DNA from 3 places in the Pseudomonas edsoni genome. Region 1 is predicted to be linked to each of the others. Evidence: predicted binding sites of a transcription regulator. Region 1 holds the regulator's gene; each other region holds the start of a gene.
The links. The regulator FliA, encoded in region 1, starts transcription of late flagellar genes. The targets are predictions, from matches to a motif close to CTAAAGTTTNNNNNNNNNNNGCCGNTAA.
Positions count from the first base shown of each region.

Region 1 (10,670 bases):
CACCGATGCCGGCGGCGGTTTCGTCGCTGTCATTGACCAGCGGCTTGGCCGGGGTCACGGTCTTGGGCCGCTCTTCGCCAATGGGGATCGGCTTGAGGGCACGGTCGGCGTCGTTGAACACGCCGATCAGCGCCTGGGAAATGACTTTGTACTTGCCTTCGTTGATCGAGGAGATGGAGTACATCACCACGAAAAACGCGAACAGCAAGGTAATGAAGTCGGCGTAGGACACCAGCCAGCGTTCATGGTTGACGTGCTCTTCAGGCTCGCGGCGGCGACGGCTCACAAACTCCCTCCTACACAAAGCATGCCCATCAATCCATGAAGCCCTGAAGCTTCAATTCGATGGAGCGCGGGTTCTCACCCTCGGCAATCGACAAGATGCCTTCCAACAACATTTCGCGGTAACGCGACTGGCGCATGGCAATCGACTTGAGCTTGCTCGCCACCGGCAGCAACACCAGGTTGGCACTCGCCACGCCGTAGATGGTGGCGACAAACGCCACGGCAATGCCGCTGCCCAGCTGCGACGGGTCGGCCAGGTTGCCCATCACGTGGATCAAACCCATCACCGCACCGATGATGCCGATGGTCGGCGCGTAGCCGCCCATGCTTTCAAAGACTTTGGCGGCGTTGATGTCGCGGCTTTCCTGGGTGTAGAAATCCACCTCGAGGATGCTGCGGATCGCCTCCGGTTCGGCGCCGTCCACCAGCAATTGCAGGCCTTTGCGCGCGTAGCTGTCGGGCTCGGCATCGGCCACGCCTTCCAGGCCCAGCAGGCCTTCCTTGCGCGCGGTGAGGCTCCAGTTGACCACGCGGTCGATACCGCCTGGCAGGTCGACGCGTGGCGGGAAAATGATCCACACCAGAATCTGCATGGCGCGCTTGAACGAACTCAGGGGCGACTGCAGCAACGCGGCGCCCACGGTGCCGCCGATCACGATCAGTGCCGCCGGGCCGTTGGCCAAGGCGCCAAGGTGGCCGCCTTCAAGGTAGTTGCCGCCGATAATCGCGACAAACGCCATGGTGATGCCAATCAGGCTCAAGACATCCATCAGAGGCAGGCCTCCACCAGATGCTTGCCGATGTCGTCCAGGCTGTAAACGGCGTCGGCCAGGTCAGCCTTGACGATGGCCATGGGCATGCCATAAATCACGCAACTGGCTTCGTCCTGGGCCCAAATGGCGCTGCCGCCCTGCTTGAGCAGGCGTGCGCCTTCACGGCCGTCGGCGCCCATGCCGGTGAGCACCACCGCCAGAACTTTGTCGCCGTAGGACTTGGCCGCCGAGCCGAAGGTGATGTCCACGCACGGCTTGTAGTTGAGGCGCTCGTCCCCCGGCAGGATTTTGATCGCGCCACGGCCATCGACCATCATCTGCTTGCCACCCGGGGCCAGCAGCGCCAGGCCAGGACGCAGGATGTCGCCATCCTCGGCTTCCTTGACGCTGATGCGGCACAGCTTGTCCAGGCGCTCGGCGAACGCTTTGGTAAAAGCCGCGGGCATGTGCTGGATCAGCACGATCGGCGCAGGGAAGTTGGCCGGCAGTTGGGTCAAGACCCGCTGCAAGGCCACCGGGCCGCCGGTAGAGGTGCCGATAGCGACAAGCTTGTAGGCTTTGCGCTTGGGCGCAGGCGAATGCGCGCTCGGTGCAGCGGCGCGCACCGGCGGCGCCGCAGGGCGTGCCACGGGCGCAGGGGCCGGGCGCGCGAATGACGACGTCGGCGCAGCAGGCGCTGCCACCGGCGCCGGCGCCGGCGCACTGAACAAGCTGCGACGGTTACTGCGCGAAATGCTGTGCACCTTCTCGCACAGCATCTGCTTGACCTTCTCGGGGTTGCGCGAGATGTCTTCGAAATTCTTCGGCAGGAAGTCCACGGCACCCGCGTCCAGCGCATCCAGGGTGACCCGGGCGCCTTCGTGCGTCAGCGAGGAGAACATCAACACCGGAGTCGGGCAGCGCTGCATGATGTGCCGAACAGCCGTGATGCCATCCATCATCGGCATCTCGTAGTCCATGGTGATCACGTCCGGCTTCAACGCAATGGCTTGATCAATCGCTTCTTTGCCGTTGGTGGCCGTGCCGACCACCTGAATCGTTGGATCGGCGGAAAGAATTTCCGAGACGCGGCGGCGGAAGAAACCCGAATCGTCCACCACCAGGACCTTGACTGCCATAAACACTCCGTTAGGCGGGGCGGGCATTACCGCCCTGCCCCACCAGAATCAAATACGCCGTGCGGCGTAACGCTTGAGCATGCTCGGAACATCGAGAATCAGCGCGATCCGACCGTCACCGGTGATGGTCGCACCCGACATGCCCGGGGTTCCCTGCAGCATTTTGCCCAAAGGCTTGATGACCACTTCTTCCTGGCCAACCAGTTGATCGACAACAAAGCCGATGCGCTGGGTGCCCACGGACAAGATCACCACATGGCCTTCGCGCTGCTCTTCATGCTTGGCCGAAGCCACCAGCCAGCGCTTGAGGTAGAACAGGGGCAATGCCTTGTCGCGCACGATCACCACTTCCTGGCCGTCCACCACGTTGGTGCGCGACAGGTCGAGGTGGAAGATCTCGTTGACGTTGACCAGCGGGAAGGCGAACGCCTGGTTGCCCAGCATCACCATCAGGGTTGGCATGATCGCCAGGGTCAACGGCACCTTGATGACGATCTTCGAGCCTTGGCCCTTGGTCGAGTAGATATTGATCGAACCATTGAGCTGGCTGATCTTGGTCTTCACCACGTCCATGCCCACGCCACGGCCGGACACGTCGGAAATCTCGGTCTTGGTCGAGAAGCCCGGGGCGAAGATCAGGTTGTAGCACTCGGTGTCGGTCAGGCGGTCGGCGGCGTCCTTGTCCATCACGCCACGCTTGACCGCGATATTGCGCAGAATCGTCGGGTCCATGCCTTTGCCGTCATCGGTGATCGACAGCAGGATATGGTCGCCTTCTTGCTCGGCCGCCAGAATCACCTTGCCATTGCGGGACTTGCCCGCGGCTTCGCGCTCTTCCGGCGTTTCGACGCCGTGGTCGACGGCGTTGCGCACCAAGTGGACCAGCGGGTCGGCCAGGGCCTCGACCAGGTTTTTGTCGAGGTCGGTTTCTTCACCCACCAGTTCCAGGTTGATTTCTTTCTTGAGCTGACGAGCCAGGTCGCGAACCAGGCGTGGGAAGCGGCCGAAGACTTTCTTGATCGGCTGCATCCGCGTTTTCATCACGGCGGTCTGCAAGTCAGCGGTGACCACGTCGAGGTTCGACACGGCCTTTTGCATGGCTTCATCGCCGCTGTTCAGGCCCAGGCGCACCAGACGGTTACGCACCAGCACCAGTTCGCCGACCATGTTCATGATGTCGTCCAGGCGTGCGGTATCAACCCGTACGGTGGTTTCGGCTTCACTGGCAGGCTTCTCGGCCACTGGCGCCGCGGCAGCCCGTGCAGGCGCCGGGGCGGCTGCGGGGGCCGGAGCGGGTTTGGCGGCGGCCGGTGCGGCGGCTTTGGCTGGGGCAGGTTTCGCGGCTACCGGGGTGGCAGTCGCCGCGGCGGCCGGGGCCACTTCGGTGAACTTGCCTTTGCCGTGCAATTCATCCAGCAAGGCTTCGAATTCGTGATCGGAGATCAGCCCGTCGCCAGCCGGTGCTGCCGTGGCAGCAGGTGCGGCGGCGGTGGCCGCGACTTCCGGCAAGGCTTCGGCCGCAAAGGTGCCCTTGCCATGCAACTGGTCGAGCAACGCTTCGAATTCGTCGTCGGTAATGTCGGTGTTGGCAGACGCCGCTGGTGCCTGCGGCGCAGCGGCAGGTGCCACGGCGTCGGCGGCAAACTGGCCCTTGCCATGCAACTGGTCAAGCAGGGACTCGAACTCGGCGTCGGTAATGTCTTCGCTGGTCGGCGCCGCAGGCGCAATGGGCGCTTGCGGTGCTTCAGCTTCGGCCTTCACCGCACTGAGGGAGTTGAGCAACTGCTCGAACTCGCTGTCGGTCACATCCGGCTCAGCCTCGACAGCCGGCTCAGGCGCCGCTGCCACAGGTGCCGCCGACGTGGCCGGTTCTGCCAGGCGTGCCAGGGCCGCCAGCAGTTCCGGCGTGGCCGCAGTGATCGGTGCACGTTCGCGCACTTCGCTGAACATGCCGTTGACCGCATCCAGTGCTTCGAGAATCACGTCCATCAGTTCCGAGTCGACGTGCCGCTCACCCTTGCGCAGGATGTCGAACACGTTCTCGGCGATGTGACAGCACTCCACCAGCTCATGGAGCTGGAGGAAGCCGGCGCCCCCTTTTACAGTGTGAAAACCGCGAAAAATTGCATTGAGCAGGTTCGCATCATCCGGTCGGCTTTCCAGCTCGACCAGTTGCTCGGACAGTTGCTCTAAAATTTCGCCGGCCTCTACAAGGAAATCCTGAAGGATTTCTTCATCGGCGCCGAAGCTCATGTGGGTGCTCCTTAGAAGCCTAAACTGGATAACAGGTCATCTACGTCATCCTGACCTGACATAACGTCTTCACGTTTATCGGCATGAATCTGCGGACCTTCACCCTTGGCGAGATGTTTTTGTGGATCTTTTTCCGAGAGGATCGCTTCGCGGTCATGTTCGATGCCGGCAAAACGGTCTACCTGGCCGGCCATGAGCACCAGTTTGAGCAGGTTGCTTTCCACTTCGGTGACCAATTGGGTCACGCGCTTGATCACCTGACCGGTGAGGTCCTGGTAATCCTGGGCCAGCAGAATGTCATTGAGGTTGCTGGAAACCGTGCGGTTTTCCTGCTCGCTGCGTGACAGAAAAGCGTCAACCCGACGCGCCAACTCACGAAACTCTTCAGCCCCCACTTCACGACGCATGAAGCGGCCCCAGTCAACGCTGAGCGCCTGAGCTTCGGTGGCCATGCCATTGACCAGCGGCGTGGCGTTTTCCACCAGGTCCATGGTGCGGTTGGCCGCCGCCTCAGTCAGCCTGACCACATAGGACAGGCGTTCGGTGGCATCGGTGATTTGCGAAATTTCTTCGGCCTGGGGCATGTGCGGGTCAATCTGAAAATTGACGATCGCACTGTGCAGCTCGCGTGTGAGCTTGCCCACTTCCTGGTACAGGCCGCGGTCACGGGTCTGGTTAAGCTCATGGATTAACTGCACCGCGTCGCCGAACTGGCCTTTTTCAAGGCTTTCGACCAACTGGTGAGCATGCTTTTTCAGGGTCGACTCAAAGTCGCCCTGTGACGTTTCTTTATGCTCCATAGCTCCCCCGTGGCAGCATCAATGACCGATGCGTTCGAAGATTTTTTCGATCTTCTCTTTCAAGGCCAGTGCAGTGAATGGCTTGACCACGTAGCCGTTTACCCCGGCTTGGGCGGCTTCGATGATCTGCTCACGCTTGGCTTCGGCGGTCACCATCAACACAGGCAGGCTGCGCAGTTTTTCATCGGCGCGCACGTGACGCAGCAAGTCGATACCGGTCATGCCCGGCATGTTCCAGTCGGTTACCAGAAAGTCGATGCTCCCGCTGTTGAGGATCGGAATCGCCGTAATGCCGTCATCCGCCTCGACCGTGTTGGTGAACCCAAGGTCACGCAACAGGTTTTTTATGATCCGCCGCATCGTTGAGAAGTCATCAACGATGAGGATTTTCATGTTCTTGTCCAATTCGACCTCCAAGCAGTCTTAAACGCGCCCAGCACCTGGACGCGCCATTTCAATCAACAGGCGCTACACAAAAAGGACTGCCCAGGGCACCACGGTACGAACCCGCGAAGGCATGAAGCCTTCGCGGTAGCGTCTGCAGTGTCCCCACACTGCCTGTCAGCGCGCGCGCCACTCTCCCAATCGCCCCCGCAAGCGGGCTGCGCACTGGCTGTGCAACTGGCTGACACGCGATTCGCTGACCCCCAGGACCTCACCGATTTCCTTGAGGTTCAGCTCTTCGTCGTAGTACAGCGCCAACACCAGTCGCTCACGCTCCGGCAAATTGGCAATCGCTTCCGCCAGCGCACCCTGGAAACGTTCGTCCTCCAGGTCGCGTGACGGTTCGAGATGAGCACTCGCGCCGTCCTCGTGCAGCCCTTCGTGTTCGCCGTCCTGCAACAGGTCGTCGAAACTGAACAGGCGGCTGCCCAAGGTATCGTTCAAAATCCCGTAGTAATCGTCGAGACTCAATTGGAGTTCGGCCGCAACTTCATGATCTTTAGCGTCACGACCGGTTTTTGCTTCAATTGCGCGAATTGCGTCACTGACCATGCGCGTATTGCGGTGTACCGAACGCGGCGCCCAATCCCCTTTACGCACTTCATCGAGCATCGCGCCACGGATACGGATACCCGCATACGTCTCGAAACTCGCGCCTTTGCTCGCGTCGTATTTGGTCGACACTTCGAGCAGACCGATCATGCCGGCCTGGATCAGGTCTTCGACCTGCACGCTGGCCGGCAGGCGTGCCAGCAAGTGATAGGCAATGCGCTTGACCAGGGGCGCATAGCGCTCGATCAATTCGCCCTGGCTGTCACGTGCCGACTTTTTGTAAAGGTTGTAGCCGCTGGATGTCATAGCACCGGTCCTGCGCTCGTCTGATGCACCAATCGCTCGACGAAAAACTCCAGATGCCCCCGAGGGTTGGCGGGCAACGGCCAAGTATCGACCTTCTGGGCAATAGCCTTGAACGCCAGTGCGCACTTCGAACGAGGGAACGCTTCGTAGACCGCACGCTGCTTTTGCACAGCCTTGCGTACACACTCGTCATAGGGAACTGCGCCTACATATTGTAAGGCGACATCCAGGAAGCGATCCGTGACCTTGGTCAACTTGGCGAACAGGTTGCGCCCTTCCTGCGGGCTTTGGGCCATGTTGGCCAGCACGCGGAAGCGGTTCATGCCGTAGTCACGGTTAAGCAGTTTGATCAGCGCATAGGCGTCGGTGATCGAGGTGGGTTCGTCGCAGACCACCAGCAGCACTTCCTGGGCGGCGCGCACGAAGCTGACCACGGACTCGCCGATGCCGGCGGCGGTGTCGATCACCAGCACGTCGAGGTTATCGCCGATATCGCTGAACGCCTGGATCAGGCCGGCGTGCTGCGCCGGGCTCAGGTGCACCATGCTCTGGGTGCCCGAGGCGGCCGGCACGATGCGAATGCCACCGGGGCCTTGCAGCAGCACATCGCGCAGCTCGCAGCGGCCCTCGATCACATCGGCAAGGGTGTGTTTGGGTGTCAGCCCCAGCAGAACGTCGACGTTCGCCAGGCCCAGGTCAGCATCCAGCAGCATGACGCGACGGCCAAGCTCTGCCAGGGCCAGGGACAAATTCACTGACACGTTAGTTTTCCCGACGCCACCTTTGCCGCCGGTCACCGCGATCACCTGTACGGGATGCATGCTGCCCATTTTATTTCTTTACCTTGTCTTGCTTAGACGCAGGCTACATGGCTTGGCCGCGTGAATCGCTTGCAGACCATCGATGTAGATACATTTCATGGTGTTCATCCTGGCCTTAACCGACCCGTTTGGCGGGGTTGTGGTAAAGGTCGGCGAACATATCGGCCATCGCTTCCTCGCTAGGCTCTTCTTGCATTTGCACGCTGACAGCACGGCTGACCAACTGATGACGGCGCGGCAGATGGAGATCATCCGGGATCCGCGGCCCGTCGGTCAGGTAGGCGACCGGTAATTCATGACTGATGGCCAGGCTCAGCACTTCACCCAGGCTCGCGGTTTCATCGAGCTTGGTGAGGATGCAACCGGCCAGGCCGCAACGCTTGTAGCTGTGATATGCAGCGGTAAGAACCTGTTTCTGGCTGGTGGTTGCAAGCACCAGGTAATTTTTTGACTTGATGCCGCGCCCGGCCAGGCTTTCGAGCTGCATGCGCAGCGCCGGGTCACTGGCTTGCAGGCCGGCGGTGTCGATCAGCACCACGCGCTTGCGCAGCAGCGGATCGAGGGCATTGGCCAGCGACTGGCCCGGGTCAACGTGGGTCACTGTCACATTGAGGATGCGGCCCAGGGTCTTGAGCTGCTCCTGGGCGCCAATGCGGTAGCTGTCCATGCTCACCAGCGCGATATTCTGCGCGCCGTACTTGAGCACATAACGCGCTGCCAGCTTGGCCAGGGTGGTGGTCTTGCCCATGCCGGCCGGGCCGACCATGGCAATCACACCGCCCTCTTCCAGGGGTTCGATTTCCGGGGTGACGATCATGCGTGCCAGGTGCGCCAGCAACATGCGCCAGGCCTGGCGTGGTTCTTCAACTTCGGCGGTCAGCGCCAGCAGGTCGCGGGACAACGGGCCAGACAGACCAATGCGTTGCAGGCGACGCCACAGGTTGGCTTGTTGCGGCTTGCTGCCTTGCAACTGGTTCCACGCCAGCGAGCCCAGCTGCACTTCGAGCAGCTCACGCAGGCCGTTGAGTTCAAAGCGCATCGAGTCGAACACGCGCTGGTCGACTGCGGCAGCCGGGGCCGGCGCTGCAGGACGTGGCGGTTCTTTGAAGGTCGGTTCAACCAGCGGCTCGGCAGCGGTCAGCGGCAGGCCGGCGAACAACTGGCGGTTGGTGCTGGCATCGCTGTCGCCACGCATGCTCAATTCAGCCTGGGCCGAGACAATCCGCGAGGCCGTCTTGCGCAGCTCGTCTTCGAGCTCCATGTTCGGCACACGCGGCGCCAGCGCCGAGGGGGTGTAATCCAGGGCAGCCGTCAGCTCGACACCGCCGGCAATACGACGGTTTCCGATAATCGCGGCATCGGCGCCCAGCTCATCACGTACCAGTTTCATGGCCTGACGCATATCGGCGGCGAAAAAACGCTTAACTTGCATAACCCACTACCTCAGCCGTTGGGCCCTACTGTCGCGACAATAGTCACTTGCTTGTTGTCAGGAATTTCCTGATAAGCCAAAACGTGCAAATTCGGCACTGCCAGACGTCCAAACCGCGACAACATCGCGCGGACCGGGCCCGCCACCAGCAGAATCACCGGGTGACCCGCCATTTCCTGGCGCTGCGCGGCTTCAATCAATGAACGCTGCAGTTTTTCCGCCATGCTTGGCTCCAGCAGAACGCCCTCTTCCTGGCCTTGTCCTGCCTTCTGAATACTATTGAGCAATATTTGTTCCAACCTTGGCTCCAAGGTGATCACAGGCAGCTCAGACTCAATCCCTACAATGCTTTGCACGATTGCACGGGACAATCCGACCCGCACCGCCGCCACCAACGCGGCGGTATCTTGACTCTTGGAGGCGTTGTTCGCGATGGCCTCGGCGATGCTGCGAATGTCGCGTACCGGCACCTGTTCAGCGAGCAAGGCCTGCAACACCTTGAGCAATTGCGACAGCGAGAGCACGCCCGGCACCAGTTCTTCGGCCAGCTTTGGCGAGGCTTTGGCCAGCAAACCCATCAATTGCTGGACTTCCTCGTGGCCGATCAACTCGTGGGAGTGCTTGTACAGAATCTGATTGAGGTGCGTGGCGACCACCGTGCTGGCGTCTACCACGGTGTAACCCAGCGATTGCGCCTGGCTGCGCTGGCTGACTTCGATCCACACCGCTTCCAGGCCAAAAGCCGGATCTTTGGCGGTGATGCCGTTGAGCGTGCCGAACACCTGGCCGGGGTTGATCGCCAGTTCGCGGTCGGGGTAAATCTCTGCTTCGGCGAGGATCACGCCCATCAGGGTCAGGCGGTAAGCGCTGGGCGCCAGGTCGAGGTTGTCGCGGATGTGTACGGTGGGCATCAGGAAGCCCAGGTCCTGCGACAGCTTCTTGCGCACGCCCTTGATCCGCGCCAGCAATTGGCCGCCCTGGTTGCGGTCCACCAGCGGAATCAGGCGGTAGCCGACTTCCAGGCCGATCATGTCGATCGGGGTCACGTCATCCCAGCCCAGCTCCTTGGTTTCCTGGGCGCGGGCCGGCGACGGCAGCAGGTCCTGCTGACGGGCGATTTCCTGCTGGGCCTGCACCTTGACCAGGTTTTGCTTGCGCCAGAACAGGTACGCGCCGCCAGCGGCCATGGCCGCCATGCTCAGGAACGAGATATGCGGCATGCCCGGCACGATACCCATGATCGCCATGATGCCGGCGGCCACGGCCAGCGCCTTGGGCGAGGCAAACATCTGGCGGCTGATCTGTTTGCCCATGTCTTCGGAGCCCGAAGCACGGGTCACCATGATCGCGGCGGCTGTGGATAACAACAGTGATGGCAATTGCGCCACTAAACCGTCACCGATGGTCAGCAAGGCGTACACCTTGCCCGCATCGCCGAAGGTCATGCCGTGCTGGAAGATACCGACGGCCATGCCGCCGATCAGGTTGATGAACAGAATCAACAGGCCGGCGATGGCGTCACCGCGCACGAATTTGCTCGCGCCGTCCATGGAACCGTAGAACTCGGCTTCCTGCGCCACTTCCAGACGACGGGCCTTGGCCTGGCCCTGGTCGATCAGGCCGGCGTTGAGGTCGGCGTCGATCGCCATTTGTTTGCCGGGCATCGCGTCGAGGGTAAAGCGCGCGCTCACCTCGGAAATCCGCCCGGCACCCTTGGTCACCACCACGAAGTTGATGATCATCAGGATCGCGAACACCACGATACCGACCACGTAGTTACCGCCGATCACCACTTCACCGAACGCCTGGATCACCTTACCGGCGGCGGCATGGCCGTCCTGGCCGTGGAGCATCACCACCCGCGTGGACGCCACGTTCAGCGCCAG
Region 1 covers NZ_CP027762.1:4,670,996-4,681,665, forward strand. Annotated here, with positions in the region: gene motD (flagellar motor protein MotD) at 1-286, opposite strand, end outside; gene C4J83_RS21560 (flagellar motor protein) at 315-1,055, opposite strand; gene C4J83_RS21565 (protein-glutamate methylesterase/protein-glutamine glutaminase) at 1,055-2,176, opposite strand; gene C4J83_RS21570 (chemotaxis protein CheA) at 2,225-4,429, opposite strand; gene C4J83_RS21575 (protein phosphatase CheZ) at 4,441-5,229, opposite strand; gene C4J83_RS21580 (chemotaxis response regulator CheY) at 5,248-5,622, opposite strand; gene fliA (RNA polymerase sigma factor FliA) at 5,791-6,531, opposite strand; gene fleN (flagellar synthesis regulator FleN) at 6,528-7,361, opposite strand; gene flhF (flagellar biosynthesis GTPase FlhF) at 7,468-8,784, opposite strand; gene flhA (flagellar biosynthesis protein FlhA) at 8,796-10,670, opposite strand, start outside.

Region 2 (10,670 bases), 3.1 Mb from region 1:
CCGGGTTCAGCGGCTCGCCGTGTTGCTCCAGGTAGGCCGGGCTGGCGCAGGTCATTTCATGCCAGGCCAGCAGCGGTTTGGCCACCAGACGCTCATTTTCGATGGCGCCGGAACGCACACCCAAGTCAAACCCATCCCGCGCCAGGTCTCGATAACGGTTGTTCAATTCCAGTTCGATCTGCACTTGGGGGTACTGTTTGGAGAACTCCAGCAGCAAGCCATCGAAGAAGGTTTCTCCCAACGACACCGGAACCGTCATACGCACTGGCCCGGCCAAATCGTCCTTGAGCCGCGCCAATGCCTGACGGGCGCGTTCCACTTGAACCACCAGCGCTTGAGCCTGGGGCAACAGCGCTGCACCGGCTGCGGTCAGGCTGAGCTTGCGGGTGGTGCGGTGCAGCAACACCACGCAAAACTGCGCCTCCAACTGGCTGATACGCTTGGACAACTGGCCCTTGCTGCACCCCAGTTGCTCGGCCGCCAGGGTGAAACTGCCGGCTTCGATCAGAACGGCAAAGGCCGCCAAGTCATCCATCTCGCTCATGGATTGTTTCCATTTGAAAACCAAAGGTTGCCTATTAGCACGTTTATCCACCTGAAAAGCCACACTAGACTGAACCTTCACTTACCCCAGGAGGAACAGCACGATGAAAATCCTATTGATTGGTGCCAGCGGCACGGTCGGCTCGGCAGTCAAGGCAGAACTGGCTCAGCGTCACGAGGTGATCAGCATCGGTCGCACAAGCGGCGACTTTCAGGTGGATATCAGCGACAGCGCGTCGATCCGCAAGCTGTTCGAACAGACCGGCAAGTTCGATGCCCTGATCTGCGCGGCCGGTAGCGTGAATTTCGTAGCACTGGGTGAAATGAGCGAAAGCGATTTTGACCTGGGCCTGCGCGACAAGCTGATGGGCCAGGTCAACCTGCTGCTGATCGGCCGCGAATATGCCAACGACGGCGCCTCGTTCACCTTCACCAGCGGCATCCTCAACCGTGACCCCATCCGTACCGGCGCCTCGGCCGCATTGGTCAATGGCGCCATTGACGCCTTCGTCAAAGCCGCGGCGATCGAATTGCCACGCGGCCTGCGCGTCAACGCCGTGAGCCCGACCGTCCTGCTGGAAGCGATGGGCAGCTACGCCCCGTATTTCCGCGGTTACAAACCGGCTCCGGGTGCCGACGTAGCACTGGCCTACGCCAAAAGCGTAGAAGGCCTGCAGACCGGCCAGACGTTTATCGTCGGCTGAATCCGGCGTCTGTCAGAATTGCCTGAAGCCGGGCGCTGGGGTTGTGGTGCGGCGTCAGCCTGCGTAACGTGGCGGCACTTGTTTGGAGACCCGATAAATGCGCGCCGCCCGTACCCTAGTTCTGTTTGCCCTGCTGCCTCTGTTCACCGCTTGCCAGATGTTCGAGAGCGAGCCGGCAAAGCCGTCTACCGCCGGGTTGACCCGCATGCAGGGTGAATTGACGGCCGTTGACGGCAAGCTGTTGTTCCAGCCTTGCGGTGACAAACGCAACTACGTGGTCAACGACGCCGGCGGCACCAGCATCCTGCAGGAAGCCGCCTCACTGGCTGGGCAACAGGGCGCACTGTTTGCCGACTTGCGCGGCAAGTTCTCCGGGGTTGCCACTGGCACCCAGGGCTCGGTAGAGCTGCAACAGCTCTATCGCATGGAACGTTCGACTTCGGCCTGCAACGACCCGGACTTCAAGCGCATGGTGCTGCGCGCCAATGGCCATAAACCCGCCTGGGCGATGAATGTGACCGCCAAGGGCATGGTGCTGGAGCGCGAAGGCCAGCCACCCTTGGCGGTGCCTTTTGTGGAAGAGCAACTGGGCGACGGCCGTTTCAACCTGATGACCGAAGCCAATAACCAGCACATCGAACTCTGGGTCGCGCCGCAGCGGTGCATCGACAGCGTCAGCGGCAGCCTGCAACACATGACCGCCGAGTTGCGCGTCAACGGCCAAGTGCAGCGTGGTTGCGCGGCATTCGGCGGTTCTCGCGACGACTGATTCGGCCCAACGCTGTTTTAACGTGTCGGAAAACCGCCTTTGGGGCTTATAATCGCCGGTTTGCAAAACAGCCGGCCTTTTTGTCCGCCGCCTACCGGATCCCGTCATGTTACGAATCACCGAACTCAAGCTGCCCATCGACCATCCCGAAGAAGACCTGCGGCCTGCCATCGTGCAGCGCCTGGGCATCGCCAGTGATGACCTGCTCGATTTCACCCTGTTCAAACGCAGCTATGACGCCCGCAAAAAGTCGTCGGAGCTGTGCTTCATCTACACCATCGACCTGAACGTGAAAGGCGAAGCCGCCCTGCTGCTCAAGTTCGCCGATGACCGCAACGTCAACCCGGCGCCGGATGTCAGTTACAAGGTGGTGGGTCAGGCGCCGGAAGGCCTGGTCGAACGGCCGATCGTGGTGGGGTTTGGTCCGTGCGGGATCTTCGCCGGGCTGCTGCTCGCGCAAATGGGCTTCAAGCCGATCATCCTCGAGCGCGGCAAAGAAGTGCGCCAGCGCACCAAGGACACCTGGGGCCTGTGGCGCAAAAACGTGCTCAATCCCGAGTCCAACGTGCAGTTTGGTGAAGGCGGCGCCGGGACCTTCTCCGACGGCAAGCTCTACAGCCAGATCAAGGACCCGAAATTCCACGGTCGCAAGGTCCTGCACGAGTTCGTCAAGGCCGGTGCGCCGGAAGAAATCCTCTACGTCAGCAAGCCGCACATCGGCACGTTCCGCCTCACCGGCGTGGTGGAAAACATGCGCCAGCAGATCATCGCCCTGGGCGGTGAAGTACGTTTCGAACAGCGCGTTACCGATGTGCTGATCGAAGACGGCCAGCTGAACGGCGTGGTCATCGACAGTGGCGAGCAACTGCTCTCCAAGCACGTGATCCTGGCCCTGGGCCACAGCGCCCGCGACACCTTCCGCATGCTGCACGGGCGTGGCGTGTACATGGAGGCCAAGCCGTTCTCGGTGGGCTTCAGGATTGAACACCCGCAATCGCTGATCGACGCGGCGCGCCTGGGCAAATACGCCGGGCATCCAAAACTCGGCGCGGCCGACTACAAGCTGGTGCACCACGCCAAGAACGGCCGCTCGGTCTACAGCTTCTGCATGTGCCCAGGCGGCACGGTAGTGGCGGCGACGTCCGAGCCAAACCGCGTGGTAACCAACGGCATGAGCCAGTACTCGCGCAACGAACGCAATGCCAACTCCGGCATCGTCGTCGGCATCACGCCGGAGGTGGACTACCCGGGTGGCCCGCTGGCGGGCATCGAGTTGCAGGAGCGCCTGGAGTCCCACGCCTACATCCTCGGCGGCAGCAACTACGAGGCTCCGGCGCAACTGGTGGGGGATTTCATCGCGGGCAAGCCATCCACGGCCATCGGCAGCGTGGAACCGTCCTACAAGCCCGGCGTGTCGCTGGGTGACTTGGCCCTGGCCTTGCCGGACTTTGCCATCGAAGCGATTCGTGAAGCGTTGCCGGCGTTCGAGAAGCAGATCAAAGGTTACTCGTTGCACGATGCGGTGCTGACCGGCATCGAGACGCGCACGTCCTCGCCGCTGCGGATTACCCGTAACGAGTCGATGCAGAGCTTGAACGTGAAAGGTTTATTCCCGGCCGGTGAAGGTGCGGGTTATGCCGGTGGGATTCTGTCGGCGGGCGTTGACGGGATTCGGATTGCCGAGGCGTTGGCGCGGGATATGCTCGGCATAGAGGCCTAAGCACTCTATTACAGCCAACCCGACCAAAGGTGGGAGCGGGCTTGCCCGCGATGGCAGAGTCTCAGTCGCCGAACTTATCGACTGAAACACCGGCATCGTAGGCAAGCCCGCCCCCACATTGGTTTTTGCCGGTTTTCAGATGTTTGCGCGCAGGATTGTCTCCGGCAACGGCTCACCCCGTTCAACACTGGCCGCAACGGCGGCAATCAGCCCGCTCAACTCATACCCTTGCCCGGCGAGCCACGCCTGATCGTAGTAAGTCGTGGCATACCGCTCGCCCCCGTCACACAAAATTGCCACGATCGACCCAGACTCCCCCGCCGCTTGCATCTGCTGCGCCGCCACCAAGGCACCGATCAGGTTGGTCCCGCTGGAACCACCGACCCGCCGCCCAAGACGCTCGGCCAAGTAATGCATGGCCGCCAGTGACAGCGCATCCGGTACCTTGACCATCGCATCAATTACCTTGGGCAAAAACGACGCCTCGACGCGTGGCCGGCCGATCCCTTCGATCCGCGAACCGCAATCCAGGCGCAAGCTGGCGTCGCCCGTCTGGTAATAGTCAAAGAACACCGAGCGTTCGGCGTCGGCACACAGCACGCGGGTGCAATGCTGGCGATAGCGCACGTAACGCCCCAGCGTCGCGGTGGTGCCGCCGGTGCCAGGGCTGGAAATCAACCAGCTCGGCTCGGGGTAATGCTCAAACCGCATCTGTTGGAAGATCGACTCGGCGATATTGTTGTTCGCCCGCCAGTCCGTCGCGCGCTCGGCATAGGTGAATTGGTCCATGAAGTGACCGCCACTTTCCTGCGCCAACCGCTCGGACTCGGCGTAAATCTGCGTCGGATCCTTCACCAGATGGCTCTTGCCGCCGTAGAAGGCGATCTGGGCGATTTTCTCCTGAGACGTGGTGGCTGGCATCACCGCAATGAACGGCAGGCCAAGCAGCCGCGCGAAATACGCTTCCGAAATTGCCGTCGACCCACTGGAGGCCTCAATCACCGGCGCGCCCGGCTTGAGCCAGCCATTACACAGCGCGTACAGAAACAGTGAACGGGCCAGCCGATGCTTCAGGCTGCCGGTGGGGTGGCTGGACTCGTCCTTGAAGTACAACTCGATACCCGGCAACCCCGGCAACGGCAAAGGGATCAGGTGCGTGTCGGCGCTACGCTGGAAGTCCGCTTCAATGATGCGAATGGCTTCGCGGGCCCAGGTACGGTGGTCACTCATAAGGTGCGTCTCTAAAGATTTCAGCGCCAATTTTAGGGAGTTTCCTACACTGCACACAGATACAGTGGCGACTCAAATAGACACACAATTGCTAGGCTCTGGCGCAACGCCGACTCTGCCCGTCCCTTATAACAAATAAGAATATAACTTTTGTTTTAACAACTAACGGTACGGGTTAGGGTACCCACCTATTGAACCTGGATTGGAGAGCATCCCTTGCCTCTGCGTAGCACTTTCACCCGTTTCTTCCAGCTGGAAGCCGCCAGCGGTCTGTTGTTGATCGCCGCTGCCGCCTTGGCGCTGATCATCAACAATTCACCGTTGTCACACCTCTACAACGCGTTTCTCGATGTACCGGTGGTGGCACAGATTGGCGCGCTGAAAATCGCCAAGCCTGCCCTGCTGTGGATCAACGATGGCCTGATGGCCTTGTTCTTCCTGCTGATCGGCCTGGAGGTGAAGCGCGAGCTGCTCGACGGCCACCTGTCCAAACCCTCGCAAGTGGTACTGCCGGGGGCCGCAGCCATTGGCGGCATGGTGGTGCCGGCGCTGATCTACTGGGCGATCAACAAGGACTACCCCGCTGCACTCTCCGGCTGGGCAATCCCCATGGCCACCGATATCGCTTTTGCACTGGGCGTGCTGGCCCTGTTGGGCAAGCGCGTGCCGGTATCGCTGAAACTGTTCCTGATGACCCTGGCGATCATTGATGACCTCGGCGCAATCATCGTCATCGCCGTGTTCTACTCCGCGGACCTGTCCGGTGCTGCTCTGGCCGGTGCAGGGGCGTGCCTGATTGCCTTGATCGCGATGAACCGCCTGGGCGTGATCAAACTCGGGCCCTACCTGATCATCGGTCTGATCCTGTGGGTGTGTGTGCTCAAGAGTGGCGTGCATGCCACGCTGGCCGGCGTGACCCTGGCCTTCTGCATCCCGCTGCGCACCAAAAATGCCGAGCCCTCGCCCCTGAGGACGTTGGAACACGCCCTGCATCCGTGGGTGGCCTACGCCATCCTGCCGCTGTTTGCCTTCGCCAACGCGGGCGTTTCCCTGGCCGGCGTGAGCCTGGAAAGCTTCACTCACCATGTGCCCATGGGCATCGCCGCCGGCCTGTTGATCGGCAAGACCATCGGCGTGTTCGGCCTCACCTGGCTCGCCATCAAGACCGGCCTTGCCGCGCTGCCCAGCGGCGCGAACTGGGGCCAGGTGTTCGGGGTGGCGATCCTGTGCGGTATCGGCTTTACAATGAGCCTGTTTGTCGGCTCACTGGCGTTTGTGCCGGGTGCCAGCGAATTCGCCGGGGAGGATCGAATGGGTATTCTGACCGGGTCGATCCTGGCCGCGTGTATGGGTTATGCCGTGACCGCGATGGCGAGTCGCAAGAAAGCCTGAGGGTTGCGAAAGCACCCAAAACCCCAATCGGTGAGCCCGATTGGGGTTTTTCTTTTTCTGAAGATGACACTTACCTCAAACGCCTAAAGACTTTGCGCGCGCCGCCGACTAGTGATTGTGGCGCTACCACTGTCCCTGCCAGGGACACCCGCCCGACACAGCTCTCCAACGCGTATTCAGCCCGAGCGAAAATCCCATGTTCCTGAGAAATATAAGAATCGCTGCCAGAGCCTTCATCGGCTTCGCGGCCATTGCGTCGCTGAGTGTGTTTCTCGGTCTGTTCGCCCTCAAACAGATTGGCGAAGTCCAGTCCCAGGCGGCCGACATTCAGAACAACTGGATGCAGCGTGTCAGGATTCTGGCCCTGGCCAACGCGTCGCTCGACCGTTTTCGCTTGGGCGAAATGGCGCACATCCTGTCGTCAAGCGATGCGGACATGCAGACCTATGAAGACAAATCCGCCGGCCGCCTGAAAAGCGTCAAGGAACAGCTGGCCCAATATGCCGCGCTGCTACGCACACCCGAGGAAAAATCGCGCCTGGATGTGTTCAACCAGAGCCTGGATGCCTACGCGAAGAACCATACCGAAATGCTCAAGCGCTCGCGCTCGGGCGACAAAGCCGGCGCCCGCGACTTTCTCAACAGCATTCGAGAAAGCTACGAGCAGATGACCAAGAACTTCGACCAGTTGATCGACCTCGCCAACAAAGGCGCCGAACAGGCCGGCCAAACCTCCGCAGGCGCTTACCAGCATGCCGTGAGCGGCATCACAATCGTCATTTTGCTGGTCAGTGCCGGCACAGTGCTGGTGGCCTGGTTGCTGACCCGCAGCATTACCGGCCCCATCATTGAAGCGGTGCAGGTGGCCGAAACCATCGCCAAGGGCGACCTCACCCAGCCCATAAACCCTACAGGCAATGACGAAGCCACGCGCTTGCTCCGGGCACAGGAAACCATGCGTAACAACCTGGTGCAGACTCTGCGGCAAATCACCGGCTCATCCAGCCAGCTGGCCGCTGCGGCCGAAGAGTTGAATGCCGTCACCGCCGAGGGCAGCCGCGACCTGCAACAGCAACATGGCGAAATCGAGCAGGCAGCCACGGCCGTCACTCAGATGACCACCGCGATTGAGGAGGTCGCGCGAAACGCGGCATCAACCTCCGACCTGTCCCAGGAATCACGCAGCATTGCGCTGAAGGGCCAACAGCGCATGGTAGAGGCACTGAATTCGATCCAGGCGCTGACCCGTGGGGTCGAGGTCAGCTCAGGGCAAGTGGGCGGCCTCGCCGAGCAGGCCAAAGGCATCGGCAAAGTGCTCGATGTGATCCGCACCATTGCCGAGCAAACCAACCTGCTGGCGCTTAACGCGGCCATCGAAGCCGCGCGTGCCGGTGAGGCCGGACGTGGTTTCGCCGTGGTCGCCGACGAGGTTCGTGCACTGGCCCATCGCACCGCCCAATCGACCCAGGAAATCGAGCAGATGATCGGCAGCATTCAGGCCAACACGGCCAGCACCGTCAACACCATGCTCGACAGCAGCGCCATGACTCAGCAAACCTTGGGGCTGGCCGAGCTGGCGCAACAAGCGCTGGCAGACATTCTGGCCGCCAACGATGAAATCAATGACCGCAATCTGGTGATCACCACGGCGGCGGCGGAACAAGCCGACGTTGCTCGAGCAGTCGATCGCAATTTGCTGAACATTCAGCAGCTGTCGATTCAGTCGGCAGAGGGCTCGACCCAAACGACTGCAGCCTCGCAGTCCCTCGCCAGCCTGGCCCATGAGTTGAACACGACGGTCAAGCACTTCCAGGTTTGAGGTCACGCAGCGTGCGCGGCACACCGCGCCTGCAATAAAAAACCCCAACCGATCACTCGGTTGGGGTTTTTTATTGCAAGGACCGGCGTTTAACGAGTAACGCGGCTGGTACCGTCAACGGTCATGATGCGTACACGGTCGCCGATGCGGAAGATTTCATTTTCCTGCACGGCTTGTACGTAGGCACGCATGCTGCCGTCGTCTTCGCGAACGGTGATTTCCACGCCTTGGGTGCGGGTCAAGCCTTCTTCAGTGGCCGAGCCCAGCAGGCCGCCGGCTACGGCGCCGATCACGGCGGTCACAATGCTGCCACGGCCGCCGCCGATGGCGCTGCCGCCAACACCGCCGATGACTGCGCCAGCGGCGCCGCCAATTGGGGTCTTGGTGCCTTCGATTTTCACTGGACGCAGGGATTCAATGGTGCCCATGCGAACGGTCTGTACACGACGCGCCTCGTCACGAGAGTACGAGTCGCCGGTCAGACTCGAGGCGCAGCCACCCAACAGCAACGACAGGGTGGTAAAGCAGGCAACTAGTAAAACGGACTTACGCATAGCATCAACTCCAAAGGACAGGTATTCATTAGACGCTGCGGCTTGGCGCCTGTCACGGCGAGCACCGCAGAAAATTGCTTTCATTCAGCCTTAGTACAGACTGCTAGCACCAGAAAAATAGACGAACGGTTGCACTCAACTGTTCCGAAGAATGTCATGAACGCGTTCATCATTATTGTAGTCGCGCAGCAGCACACGCCGAAGACATATGGATAAAGACTTCGCCGTGGCGGGCAACATTCGAACGAGGTGACGAAAGGTGAAACTCAGGGCGCCAGGCGCTCACGAGTCCACTCGCCGGCTTGCAGGCGGTAGTTGAGGCGATCATGCAGGCGACTGGCGCGACCCTGCCAGAACTCGATGCGCTCGGGCAGCAGGCGATACCCGCCCCAATGCTCAGGGCAATCGGGTTGGATGTCGCTGAAACGCTGCTCGGTGGCCTTGAGCAAATCTTGCAGCTCTTCGCGATCACGGATAACCCGGCTCTGCGGCGACGCCCAGGCCCCAAGACGGCTTCCCAATGGGCGGACCTGAAAGTAAGCATCCGACTCTTCAGGCGTGACCTTGACCACCCGCCCTTCGATACGCACCTGGCGCTCCAGGGTGGGCCAGAAGAAGGTCATGGCTGCAAATGGCTGTGCCGCAAGCTGTTCGCCCTTGGCACTCTGATAATTGGTGAAGAAGGTAAAACCCTGTGTATCCAGGCCTTTGAGCAACAGGATACGACAGTGCGGACGACCGTCCTGGTCGACCGTGGCCAGAGTCATGGCATTGGCTTCCACCGGTGGCTGCTCGGTTTTCACCGCATCGGCAAACCACTGGTGGAACAATGCAAACGGCTCGCCCGGGGCCTGGGCCTCGCTCAAACCGTCCCGTGTGTAGTCACGGCGCATATCGGCCAATGCCTGGGTCATGCGGCTTTATCCTTCTGGTTCAACAGATCAGTTTTTCGCCTGGTCGTTTGTCGCTGGGGCGTCGGCCTTGGGTGCGGCTTTTTTCGCGGCCGGCTTGGCAGCAGCTTTTTTCGCAACAGGCTTGGCAGCGGCTTTCTTGACCGGAGCCTTTTTCGCCGGAGCGGCTTTTTTCGCAGCAGGCGCCGGTACGGGAGCGGGTGCAGTCTGCACGGCAACCATTTCCGCAACCGGTGGCTTGCCCGAGTTGTACTTGCTCAACAACGCCAACATCGTTGTACGCTGAGTGAACATGATTTCCATGCGACGGTTCAGCGCACGCCCCTGATTGCTATCGTTGGCAGCCCGCGGCATAAGGTCGCCCATGCCACGCATCATCAGGCGATCCTGCTTCAAGCCGCTGAGGCTGAAAATCGAAGCGATGGACTGCGCGCGCTCGCGAGTCAATGCCTGGCTCACTGGCTCGGCACCATTGGTGTCGACGTGGCCTAAGACCAACACAGCGGTCTTCGGATCGCCTTCAACCGCCTTGGCCACGCGAGTGAACGGGCCCAACGTAACCGGCAGCAGCATCGCCGGGCGTTTCGGGTTGTAAGAGCCATCAACCGGGGCGATCACGACCAATACGTTCTCGCGACGCTCCAATTGCAGGTTGCTGTCCTTGATGGCCGCACGCAGGCGCGGCTCATAGTCGTCCAGCCAGGCTTGAGTGATTTTCGGGTCAGGCATCGGCACGTTGGTCACGTCGACCTTGGCCAATGGTTTTGGCTTGCTTTCGAAAGGCCACCACCATTTGGTATCGGTGTCGGTCTTGGCCACCGCCGGGGTCGTCGGGTCTGCCGCCTTGAGGTCGGCTTTCAGATCGGCTTTGGCATCGGCCGCTTTTTCATCGGCGCTTTTAGAGGCGAACGGCCACCAGCTGGAGCCGGTCTCAGCCTTGGCTACGGGCGCAGGGGCGGCAGCAGCGGCAGGCGCTGGAGCAGCGGCGGCGGCAACCGGGGCTGCGGGCTTGGCGCCAGCGGCTGGTT
Region 2 covers NZ_CP027762.1:1,522,977-1,533,646, reverse strand. Annotated here, with positions in the region: gene C4J83_RS06935 (LysR family transcriptional regulator) at 1-544, opposite strand, end outside; gene C4J83_RS06930 (short chain dehydrogenase) at 648-1,247, shown strand; gene C4J83_RS06925 (COG3650 family protein) at 1,345-2,016, shown strand; gene C4J83_RS06920 (NAD(P)/FAD-dependent oxidoreductase) at 2,123-3,736, shown strand; gene C4J83_RS06915 (PLP-dependent cysteine synthase family protein) at 3,872-4,966, opposite strand; gene nhaA (Na+/H+ antiporter NhaA) at 5,183-6,358, shown strand; gene C4J83_RS06905 (methyl-accepting chemotaxis protein) at 6,555-8,177, shown strand; gene C4J83_RS06900 (outer membrane lipoprotein) at 8,267-8,731, opposite strand; gene pdxH (pyridoxamine 5'-phosphate oxidase) at 8,998-9,645, opposite strand; gene C4J83_RS06890 (OmpA family protein) at 9,673-10,670, opposite strand, start outside.
Region 2: C4J83_RS06905 (methyl-accepting chemotaxis protein) is a predicted target of FliA. The motif match lies at 6,442-6,469, and genes of this name have one in related genera.

Region 3 (10,670 bases), 2.0 Mb from region 1:
GAACCTGATGGTAGGGCTCCAGCAATGGCTTCTTGCTGGTCAGCGCGACCAGGCCGCCGGGCGAGCTGCGTCCATAGAGGACAGAGGAAGGCCCCTTCAGAATGTCCACGCGCTCGAGAAAATACGGATCAACCTGCATGGTGCTATAGGTGCCGCTATCCCCCATGGACTTCAAACCATCAAGGTAGATGTTGTCCACAGAACCATCATTAAAACCGCGCATTGCCACGTAGTCATAACGATGGGTCGCGCCATAGGGGTTGGTCAGTACACCAGGGGTGTAACGCAGGGCTTGTGCGACGGTTTGGGAGCCTTGGTCGTCCATCTGCTCGCGCGTCACCACGGAAACGGTTTGCGACGTCTCCAGCAATGCGGCGCTGGTCTTGGTTGCGATTTGGCTATGCGTCGCGTTGTAGCCTTCCATGCTGCCTAAGGCATTACCCAGGGCGAAGCCTTTGATATCCGTGGTGGGCAGCGTCAAGGTGCTGCTCTGCGTCTGGGTCTCCAGTACAAAGCTGACACCCTCTTGCGATACCGCCTGCAAGCCAGAGCCGGTGAGCAGATGATTTAACCCCTGCTCGGCTGAATACTCGCCATGCAGCCCGGCTGATTGCCGGCCTTGGGTTTGCCCAGGCGTGCTGGAGAGGGTAATGCCTGCCTGACGGGCGAATTGATTGAGCACCTCGCCCAGGGCGCCGGCAGGCAGGTCGTAGCGCTGGTTAACCTGCTCGATGTTTGCTTGCGCAGCCATGCCGGCGATGGGAACCGCGCCCATGCCCATCGCGGTTGACAGCAATGCCGCACGGATGGATTTAGCCAAAAGGGGGTAGGAAGAGCACGGTGAGTTGCCGGGAAAACGCGCTGTCATGATCAAGATCCGTGGAGGCCGGTGAGGGCTGATTGAAGGGCTTACTGTCTAAGCCGGTCTCACGGAAAAAAACCGCCAAAAAACTTCATATAAAACATGAAAAATCAGGCTGAACGTTCCAGGCTTACCCACCAACGCGTGCGGTAGCGCACTTCAACAGGCAGCGTCTGTGCAACGATCGCCAACAATTTATCCGTGTTCTCCAGCCGAAAAACCCCTGACAACCGCAAGTCGCTGGCTTCTGCCGAACAACCCAGATAACCAGGGCGATAGCGCCCCACCTCCGACAGGAAGGCAGCCAGGCGCATGTTCCGTGTCACGATCAGCCCATCGACCCAGGCGCCCATGTCCATATCCAGCGGCGGTGCCAGAGTGGCATGTGTGTGATGTACGAGGTAGCTCTCTCCTGCGTGGACTTGAGTCGACAGTCCGTCTGCCGAGTGTGGTGAGTGAATGGCCACGTTGCCACTGACCACACTCAAGCGGGTGCAATCGCTGTCTTGGCGCACGGCAAAGCGCCCGTCGATACCTTCGAACAAGCCGTGCCGAGTTTGAACCAGCAGTGGCGCCGAAGAAGGCGCGCCGCACGTCACCAGGATTTCCCCGCGAACCAGGGTGATCAGACGCTGCTGCGCGTTGAAGTCCAGGTCCACGGCGCTGTCGGTGTTGAGTTGCAAACGAGCGCCATCCGGCAATTGCACGCTGCGCCGTTCACCGGTGGCGGTCGCAAGGTCGGACGTCCAGCGCTGCCAGCCGGTGAGGTCGCGGCTTAACCAGGCTGCGGAGCCCACCAACATGACGCCAGACAACATCTTCAGTGCCTGCCGCCGGCCCACGCCTTGCGAAACGTTTTCCAAGGCGACGCGCGCGCCGGGGATCGCAGCCATCTGACTGCTCAATTCCTGCTGCAGTGCCTGTACCCGCTGCCAGGCCAATTCATGGTCGTCATGCGCTTCGCGCCAGCGCACACATTGTGCATGCAAGCGCACGTTGGCCCGGTTATTACGCAGGCGCAGTGCCCAAGCGATGGCCTGCTTGACCACCTGAGGATCTGGTCCGGAGCGCGCGGCATTATCCATCGTAGTCACGCCCCATAACGCAGTACGTAACAGTGATACAGCGCCTGCGCGACATACCGCTCCACTGTTCGCAACGACACCCCCATCTGCAGCGCGATCTGCTTGTGCGCCAACCCATCACACTGAGCCAGTAGAAACGCCTTACGTACTTTCGGCTTCAATCCGTCCAGTAGGCGGGCGATTTCCTCCAGCAGTTCCAGCACCAATATCCGCGTTTCTGCGCTGGGGACCAACGCCTCAGGGAGATGGGCGATGGACTCGAGGTAGGCGCGCTGGATGTCTTCACGCCGCCAATGATCAATCACCAGGCCGCTGGCAATGCTTCGCAGAAAGGCACGAGGGGCTTTGAGTTCCAGGCGTTCGGTTTTTTGCAGCAAGCGCACGAACGTGTCCTGAGCCAGGTCCGCTGCATCCGCCGCATTGCCCAGGCGGCTGCGCAGCCACCGGTTGAGCCAGCTGTGATGGGTGCTGTAAAGCGTCTGCACAACACGTTCACAAGGGATGTACTCAGTAGTCGGCATTCACACAGGCTCGGCCAAACGTCACAAATGATAATTAGTCGCATTGTCTGGGAGGCTGAAAAATTTTGCAACGCCGACGCCTACCGATCTACCGTCGGTCGGTTTCCTACTCAAAATCAGGATGCTTCTCACAAATTTCTAAGATTTATCCTGGCCTGGCCGAAAGCCTGACGAGCCATGCGTGCACCGAAATAGAGCGGTCGCAGAGTCCGCCTATCCCGTTACATGGAATGTTCCACTCGGCACGCTCATCCCCCTTTGGCAAAAGAAGTCGATGAAATGAATCTTAAGTTCAGTCATAAAATTCTGCTGGCCGCATCAGGCGTCGTGGTTCTCGCGTTCGCGTTATTCACGCTTTACAACGACTACCTGCAGCGCAGCACTATCAAGCAAAACCTGGAGTCGTCTATCCAGCAATCAGGCGAACTCACGGCCAGCAGTGTGCAGAACTGGCTCAGTGGCCGCATTCTGGTACTCGAAAGCCTGGCGCAAAACGTTGCCCATCAGGGCAGCCAGGCCGATCTTCCTGGCTTGGTTGATCAGCCAGCGTTCACCTCGAACTTCCAGTTCACCTACGTCGGGCAAACCAACGGGGTGTTCACCCAGCGTCCTGATGCGAAGATGCCTGACGATTACGACCCGCGTCAGCGCCCTTGGTACAAGCAGGCAGTGGCTGCCGATAAAACCATGCTGACTCCGCCTTACATGGCCGCAGTCGGCGGGCAGATCGTAACCATTGCTCTGCCCGTCAAAAAGAACGGTGAGCTGTTGGGTGTGGTCGGCGGTGACCTGAGCCTGCAAACCCTGGTGAAGATCATCAACTCGGTAGACTTCGGTGGGATCGGCCATGCGTTCCTGGTCAGCGCCGATGGCCAGGTCATCGTCAGTCCTGACCAGGACCAGGTGATGAAAAACCTCAAGGACATCTACCCAGGTACCAACCTGCGTATCGAAAAGGTCAGCCAGGACGTTGTTCTCAATGGCCAGGACCGCATTCTTTCGTTCACGCCAATCAGCGGTTTGCCCGGTGCAGATTGGTACATCGGTCTGTCGATCGACAAAGACAAAGCCTACGCGCCACTTGGCAAGTTCCGTACTTCGGCATTGATCGCCATGTTGATTGCCGTCGTCGCCATTGCCGTGTTATTGAGCCTGTTGATCCAAGTACTGCTGCGCCCGCTGACCACCATGGGTGTGGCCATGCAGGACATTGCCCAGGGTGAGGGCGATTTGACTCGCCGCCTGGACGTGACCAGCAAGGACGAGTTTGGCGAGGTGGGCAGCGCTTTCAACCAGTTCGTCGAGCGTATCCACGCCTCTATTTCCGAGGTGTCTTCGGCAACGCGTCAAGTGCATGACCTGTCCCAACGCGTGATGGCGTCGTCCAACGCCTCGATCATCGGCTCGGACGAGCAAAGCGCGCGCACCAACAGCGTGGCCGCGGCGATCAACGAGCTGGGTGCCGCTACCCAGGAAATCGCGCGTAACGCAGCTGATGCTTCGCAGCACGCCAGTGGTGCCAGTGAACAAGCAGACGACGGGCGCAAGGTGGTGGAGAAAACCATCCTGGCGATGTCGGAACTGTCGCAGAAGATCAGCCTGTCCTGCACTCAGATCGAAACCCTGAACGCCAGCACCGACAACATTGGCCACATCCTTGATGTGATCAAAGGCATCTCCCAGCAAACCAACTTGTTGGCGCTCAATGCCGCGATCGAGGCCGCGCGTGCCGGGGAAGCCGGGCGTGGGTTTGCCGTGGTTGCCGATGAAGTGCGTAACCTCGCTCACCGTACCCAGGAGTCCGCCGAAGAGATCCATAAGATGATCACGTCGCTGCAAGTGGGCTCGCGTGAGGCCGTGACCACCATGAACGCCAGTCAGACCTCCAGCGAGGAGAGCGTTGAAGTGGCCAACCAGGCCGGCGAGCGCCTGGTCAGCGTGACGCAGCGAATCGTCGAGATCGATGGCATGAACCAGTCGGTCGCGGCGGCTACCGAGGAGCAGACCGCTGTGGTTGAAACCCTCAATGTCGACATCAACCAGATCAACCTGCTGAATCAGCAGGGTGTGGCCAACCTCAACGAAACGCTGAAGGACTGCGATGCGCTGTCTCAGCAAGCGAGCCGCCTGAAGCAACTGGTCGACAGCTTCAAAATCTGACCGGGCTCATGCAGGAGCGAGGCGTCTCGCTCCTGCTGATCAGCTGAACATCTGGCGTACATTCTCCAGGGCCGTGTCGGCGAAGGTCTGCACAAACTGTTCAAACGCCGCGTGGGTGGTATCGACTGGCTCACCCATGAGCGTCCAGGTTGCCCGCGAACATCCTGTGCCAAGCGCTTCCACCTGCATGGCAGCCCACAGCCGGGCGACGCCCAAGGTGTTGTAGAGTGTGGTCCAGGTCATGTACATGGCGTCGTCGTCGCGGCTGTTGAGTTGCTCTACGACGCAATGGCCATCGTGGAAATGTTTGGTGCGCAAGGCGCCTATGCCTGTGCCCGTCATTTCGATGTGCGAGAGAGCCGGAACGAAGGCATCAAAGCCTGCAAAATTGCCCACCACTCGCCACAGATCAGCGGCCTCGCACACGACGTCAACAGACGCCACCACCGGTGTGCCGTTCGGGTTGCGAATTAATGTATCGGGTTGCAGCAGATTCATGGAAATGTCCTGAACGGTCAGAGAAAGCCGATGGCCTTGAGGTGGTCGCAGCCTCTGCGCAACAGCGCCGGGTCTTTGTACGGGTACTGCTCGCCCATCGCCTCCACACCTTGGCGTGCGTTCTCGTGACAAATCATCGTGATGTCGCTGATGTCTTCTGCGAGGTTATCCAGGTAGAAGCCCAACACGCCAAACAGCGCGTTATCGGGGCCTACCGTTCGCAGCTCGGTCTGCCACTGCGCCACGCTCACTCGCTCGAAGCAGTGGCCCGCCTGACTGAATGCATCAAGGTAGTGATCCCAGCTCAAAGGCTGTGGGTTGTGCAGGTTGAATACGTTTCGGCTTGCAACGAAGCGGCCGCAGTGAAACGCAACAAAACGGGCAAAGAAGTCCACCGGCATCAGGTCGAAGTTCACCTGCAGGCGGGGCGCCAGGCCCAGTTGCAACGAACCCTTGAGCATCATCATCAGGCGGTTGTTGTGCGGCTTGCAGACGCCGTTGCGGCTATTGAAAGAGATGTTTCCCGGGCGATAGATGTTCACCCATGCGCCTTGCTCGACTGCACGCCGCAGCAAGCGTTCGGCGACCCACTTGGAGAGGTTGTAGCCATTCTTGAGGTAGAGCGGCAACGTGGTTGCAGCCGCCGTTTCGAGGATGTTTCCCTGGGCGTCGACACTGCTGCAGGCCGACAGGGTCGAGATGAAATTGAAGACTTTCTTGCAGTGGGTTTCACACAGGCGCAGGCACTCACGTATCGGTTCGACGTTGTCCTGGGCCAGTGAGGCGTAATCCATCACATGATTGACCCGCGCGGCGTTGTGCACCAAGACCCCGTGGTTTCGGGCGAGGTGCTCATAAACATCGCTAGCCAAGCCCAGCCGGGGCAAGCCCATATCGGCGGCGTATACCTGCACCCGGCTCAGGTCCAGATGTTGCAGCCGGTACTCGCGCAATGCCTGGGTAAACCGCGTCATCGCCGACTGCCCCGGCTGTTCACGCACCAGGCATGCCACCTCCTGGGCACCGCCAGCCAACAAGGCTTCGACCAGGTGCACGCCGACAAAACTGTTGGCGCCCGTGACAATCACCTTGCGCGGATCGCCAGCGCGGTCCTCATGCAGCGTTTCTATATTCAGCGTTTGCGACGCATCCTTTTCCACCTGGCCTGACGGTGCATGCGGCAGTGCCCCGTCTTCCATCAGTACGCAGAGCGTACGAATTGTCGGGGCTTCAAAGAAACTGCTCAGTGAAAGGCTGCGGCCAAACGCTTTGCGCAGACGCAGCAGCAGGGTAGACAGCAGAATGGAATGGCCGCCCAGGTTGAAAAACCCATCGTCGATGGAAATGTCGCCATCCGGCACCGCCAACAACTCGCTCCACAGCGCCACCAGCCGCATTTGCAGAGGCGTTTGTGCGGCATTGCAGTCGTTGCGGGGAGTGGCGTGTTTCGGTATCGCCAGCAAGGCCTGACGGTCGATCTTGCCGTGGTGAGTGCGTGGCAGAGTGGGTAATTCTGTCCACACCTCGGGCTGCATGTAGGTCGCCAGCCATTGCCGCGCATGGTGCTTGAGGCCTGCCATGCTGGCGCCTGGTTCAGGTTGGGCGGCAAAGCTCAGGATCCTGCGGTCAGGATCAATCAGCACAGCCACTTGGCGAAACAGCCGACTGCTGCGCAGGCATTGTTCAATCTCCTGGGGCTCGACCCGAAAGCCGCGGATCTTCACCTGATCATCCCGCCGACCGCCCAGTTCGATACCGTCGGCCGTCCATTTCGCCCGGTCGCCACTGCGGTATGCCCTCACTGATCGGCCGTCCGGCTGTGTCAGCTCAACAAACGGGCTGTCGACCCCCTGCGGCGCGCTCACATACCCAAGGCCCAGGCCAGGGCCGACGATATATAGATCGCCCATCACCTGTTCATCCACCGGGTGCAGGTCGTCGTCGAGGATCAGCACCTGGCTGTTGGCAATGGGGCGCCCAAGATTGCGTGTGCTGTCACCGGGCTGGAACGTTCGGTGGGTGACCAGTACCGTCGTCTCGGTAGGGCCGTAGAAATTGTGCAGGTGGCATTGGCTCGCCAGGCACTCGATCACATGCGGCTCGCAGGCATCACCGCCGGTCATCAAGTGAGTCAAACCCAAGGGCTGATCCAGCGGCAGAATGCTCAGCAGCGCCGGCGGCAGAAACGCGTGGCTGATGCCCTGTTGGCGAATCAGCTCGACCAGTTGCTGAGGATCGTGCCGTTGGCCCTCGCTCGGGACGACCAACTCGGCGCCGGCTATCAGGGCGGGGAAGATGTCGATCAGCGATGAGTCAAAACTCAGCGGCGAAAACTGCAGCACGCGGCTGTGCTCGTCCAACGACATACAGGCGCCTAGCCAGGCGGTGAAATGCGCAAGGTTGCGTTGGCTGAGCAACACGCCTTTCGGTTGGCCGGTGGTGCCTGAGGTGAAAAGCGCCACGCAGGGTGCCTCGCTGCTGGGACGATGCTGCATCAGCGGGCGTGTGATGTCGGCACAGGTCAGGTCGACAGTGCTGACATTCAGGGTAACGAAATTGTCGCGCAAAGGGTGCTGACCCTCTACCACCAACACCCTGGCGTTGCTGCTTTGCAGCATGGCGCGCTGGCGTTGCGGCGGATGATCGGGTGCCAGTGGCAGGTACACCGCGCCGCAACCCAGCACCGCCAGAATGCTGGCATACAGATCAACGGATTTTTCCACGCACACGCCGATCACCGCTGGCGTCTGCGCGTGCAGCAGCAGGGGACTCAGGCTTTGCTGGATCGACACGGCGCGATGCAGTAATTGACGGTAGGTCAGCACGCTGCCCGCGATGTTCAGCGCCGGTCGTTCAGCAAAGGAATGAAGACTGGCCTGTAGCCGCTCGATCATTGGCACCTGTGCAGCCTGTAACAGTGCCGGCTGCGAAGTACGGTTGAATCGATGCAGGAACGCCAATCCTTCAAGCCCATGAAGGCCTTGCTCAGGCCAGGCATTAGCGACGATTGTCGCCGAAAAAAACGTAGGGTCTCGCGAGAATTGACTGACCAGCGAGGCTACCCATTCCACCAGCGCACTCGTCGCATGGCGGCGCAATCGCTCGCCGTTGCCGCTGGGTTCTTCGGTGATGTCGCATATCGCCAGTACGCGGCGGGTTTGGTCATAGCAGCGCAATTGCACCGCAGGAAGCCCATGTTCAGACACCGGGCCAATGCCCAGTCGCAGGCTGATCCGCTGGGTATTATCGGCAGGCACGCGCAGCGGTTGGCTGCCGTCTTCAATCATGACGTCGAGGGACTCCGTCACTGTGACGTGTCCGTTTTGCTCCAGCGTTTGCCTGATCGCTTCCAAGGCTTTGCTGGTGCCGCTCCATCCCATGTTCAAGCGCCTCATGGCTGCCTCCCCGATTCGGGTAAATAGGTGCTCAGGGCCAGGGCGACGCTCGGGGTGTTCAGCACACCGCTGTGGTGCAGAAAACCCATGATATTGCCAAGCAGCGGGTGCTGGCGGGTGATGGGAAAGTGCAGCGCTGCGACTTCGTCTTGTAGCGCACGGCGAACGTCGGCGCTGACGTCCAGGTGTTCGATCAACTGCAGATCGAAAGCTTTCTGCAGGTCGTTGGTCAGGTAATGCGTCAAGAAGGCCGGCAGGGTGGCCGCGATGCTGTCGCGGTCGGCCGGGTTTGCCGACTGCCAGTAGATACGCACCAGGTGGGTCCAGAACTGTGCATGGCGACCTTCATCGAACAAGTGGTCGGCCATCAAGCCGCGTATGGACGGTTTGACGCTGTCATCCTTGGCAAACGCCGCGACGTCATGGGTGATGGTGTTCTCGGCGATGGCCACGCCAATCAACTCCACGGCGTCACGCAGGTGCGGCGGTGCCAATGCCTGCGCGGCGGGCAAGGCATGGCTCAGCTCGATTTGGCCGGGCAAGTCGAGCGGTTGCAGGCCCGTCATGTTCACGGTTTGTTGCAGGAAATCCAGCGCGACCAGCGCGTGGTAATCCTCATCGACCACGACAGTCATTGCGTCGTAGCGACAGGCGAGGGGGAAGGACAGCGAGAAGCGATTCTTGGCAATGCTGCGAGCGGTCTTGTCGACGATCTCGGTTTCGAAGATCACCACGTCATTGAGGAATTTGTAGAAGCTTTGCACCAGCACGAAGTCGCGCCACTGCGAGCAATGCTCAAGGAAGGTCGCGCTCAGCACCAGGGGCTGGCGGCTCGCGGGGTAGATGAGTCTGTCGTCGTTTTCCAGCATGCGCCGCGGACGTGTGCGCAGGGTTGCACGGCGTTCCCAGTCGTCGGCGAAGGAGCGATAGTCGGCGGCGTTCATGGCTGCGTCTCTTGCAGCGAGGCGCGCACGTCGTCCCAGAAGCGGAGGCGGCTGTGCACCGCGCCCAGAGCTATCTCATCGGCCTGGCGTTGGCGAGTCGGGTCTGTACCGATCAGGCGCTGGAGTAGCGCCTCTGCGGCGCGCCCGTGCCCTTGCGTGTCCAGTTCGATGTGACGGTTCAAGTAGTAGCAGAAGGTCGGCGCCTGGCGGCCCTTGAATACATCGCCGCGTAGAATGCACGCGAACATGGAGGGAATGACACTCTCGCGTCCATGCAGGAAGGCGGACGCTACGCCATGGGTGGGCGCGTTCAAGGCGATCTGCAACGTGCTTTCGACAAAGCGGGCTACGCCTGGCGGCGCATCGACCTGATGCAAGGCTGTGCTGGCTTCGGTCCCTTGACGCTGCAGCTCAATGAAGCGCCGGACGACGCGGGTGTCAGCGCCTACTTCGGCCATCGCTTGCAGGTACAGGTCGAAGTGGCTGCAATGGCCCTGTGCGGGATGTTCATCGGACTCTTCGCCGAGCACGATTTCATTGATGAGGCGCGTCGCTTGCGGGTCGAGGGGCGGCAGCCAGGGTAACTGCGTGCCGCTCAGGTCCTGCTGCAAGCGTTTGGTCAGGCTCATAAAATCCCAAACGGCAAATACATGGTGTTGCATGAAACGCTGTAACTTGGTCAGTGAAGTTATTTCTTTAAATAACGGATGGCGGCACAGCTGCAGTTTCTTTTGTTCAAGTAAGTGTTGATGCATGGTTGATGCCTATAAGTTATTGCGCTGCTCTGAAAACAGGATGGTATTTACAATTGGACGTGCTGGCGTGGCGCATAGCCAGGCCCCGCGCGCAGCGAGAACGAGACTAAGCTGCGCAGCAAAATAAAATGGTTGTTGTATTAGGTCGCGATAGTAAGCTGATTAAACGGTTGAGCGAGATGATGAAAGTATTAGATATTTTTTCGAGATACAGTGTGTTGTAAGTAACTTGCTTGAATCGAAGTGGGACGTTTCTTTAAGTTAGCCAGGCATCAATAAATATGCGATGTATACCGTGGGGGCCCTTCCGCACAGAAAGGGGCCTTCACCGTATAAGGATCTACAACGAGCGCGGTAAAACTTACTGCGTGTCGGGTGTTGCGGCGGCTTCAAGACCGCTGAGGTAGGTAGAGATAACCTCCATGCCGCGCATCAGGTGGTTGCGCAACG
Region 3 covers NZ_CP027762.1:127,033-137,702, forward strand. Annotated here, with positions in the region: gene C4J83_RS00625 (TonB-dependent siderophore receptor) at 1-868, opposite strand, end outside; gene C4J83_RS00630 (FecR domain-containing protein) at 973-1,947, opposite strand; gene C4J83_RS00635 (sigma-70 family RNA polymerase sigma factor) at 1,953-2,468, opposite strand; gene C4J83_RS00640 (methyl-accepting chemotaxis protein) at 2,748-4,628, shown strand; gene C4J83_RS00645 (SRPBCC family protein) at 4,668-5,126, opposite strand; gene C4J83_RS00650 (amino acid adenylation domain-containing protein) at 5,144-8,521, opposite strand; gene C4J83_RS00655 (diiron oxygenase) at 8,518-9,465, opposite strand; gene C4J83_RS00660 (DUF3050 domain-containing protein) at 9,462-10,220, opposite strand; gene C4J83_RS00665 (GntR family transcriptional regulator) at 10,582-10,670, opposite strand, start outside.
Region 3: C4J83_RS00640 (methyl-accepting chemotaxis protein) is a predicted target of FliA. The motif match lies at 2,607-2,634, and genes of this name have one in related genera.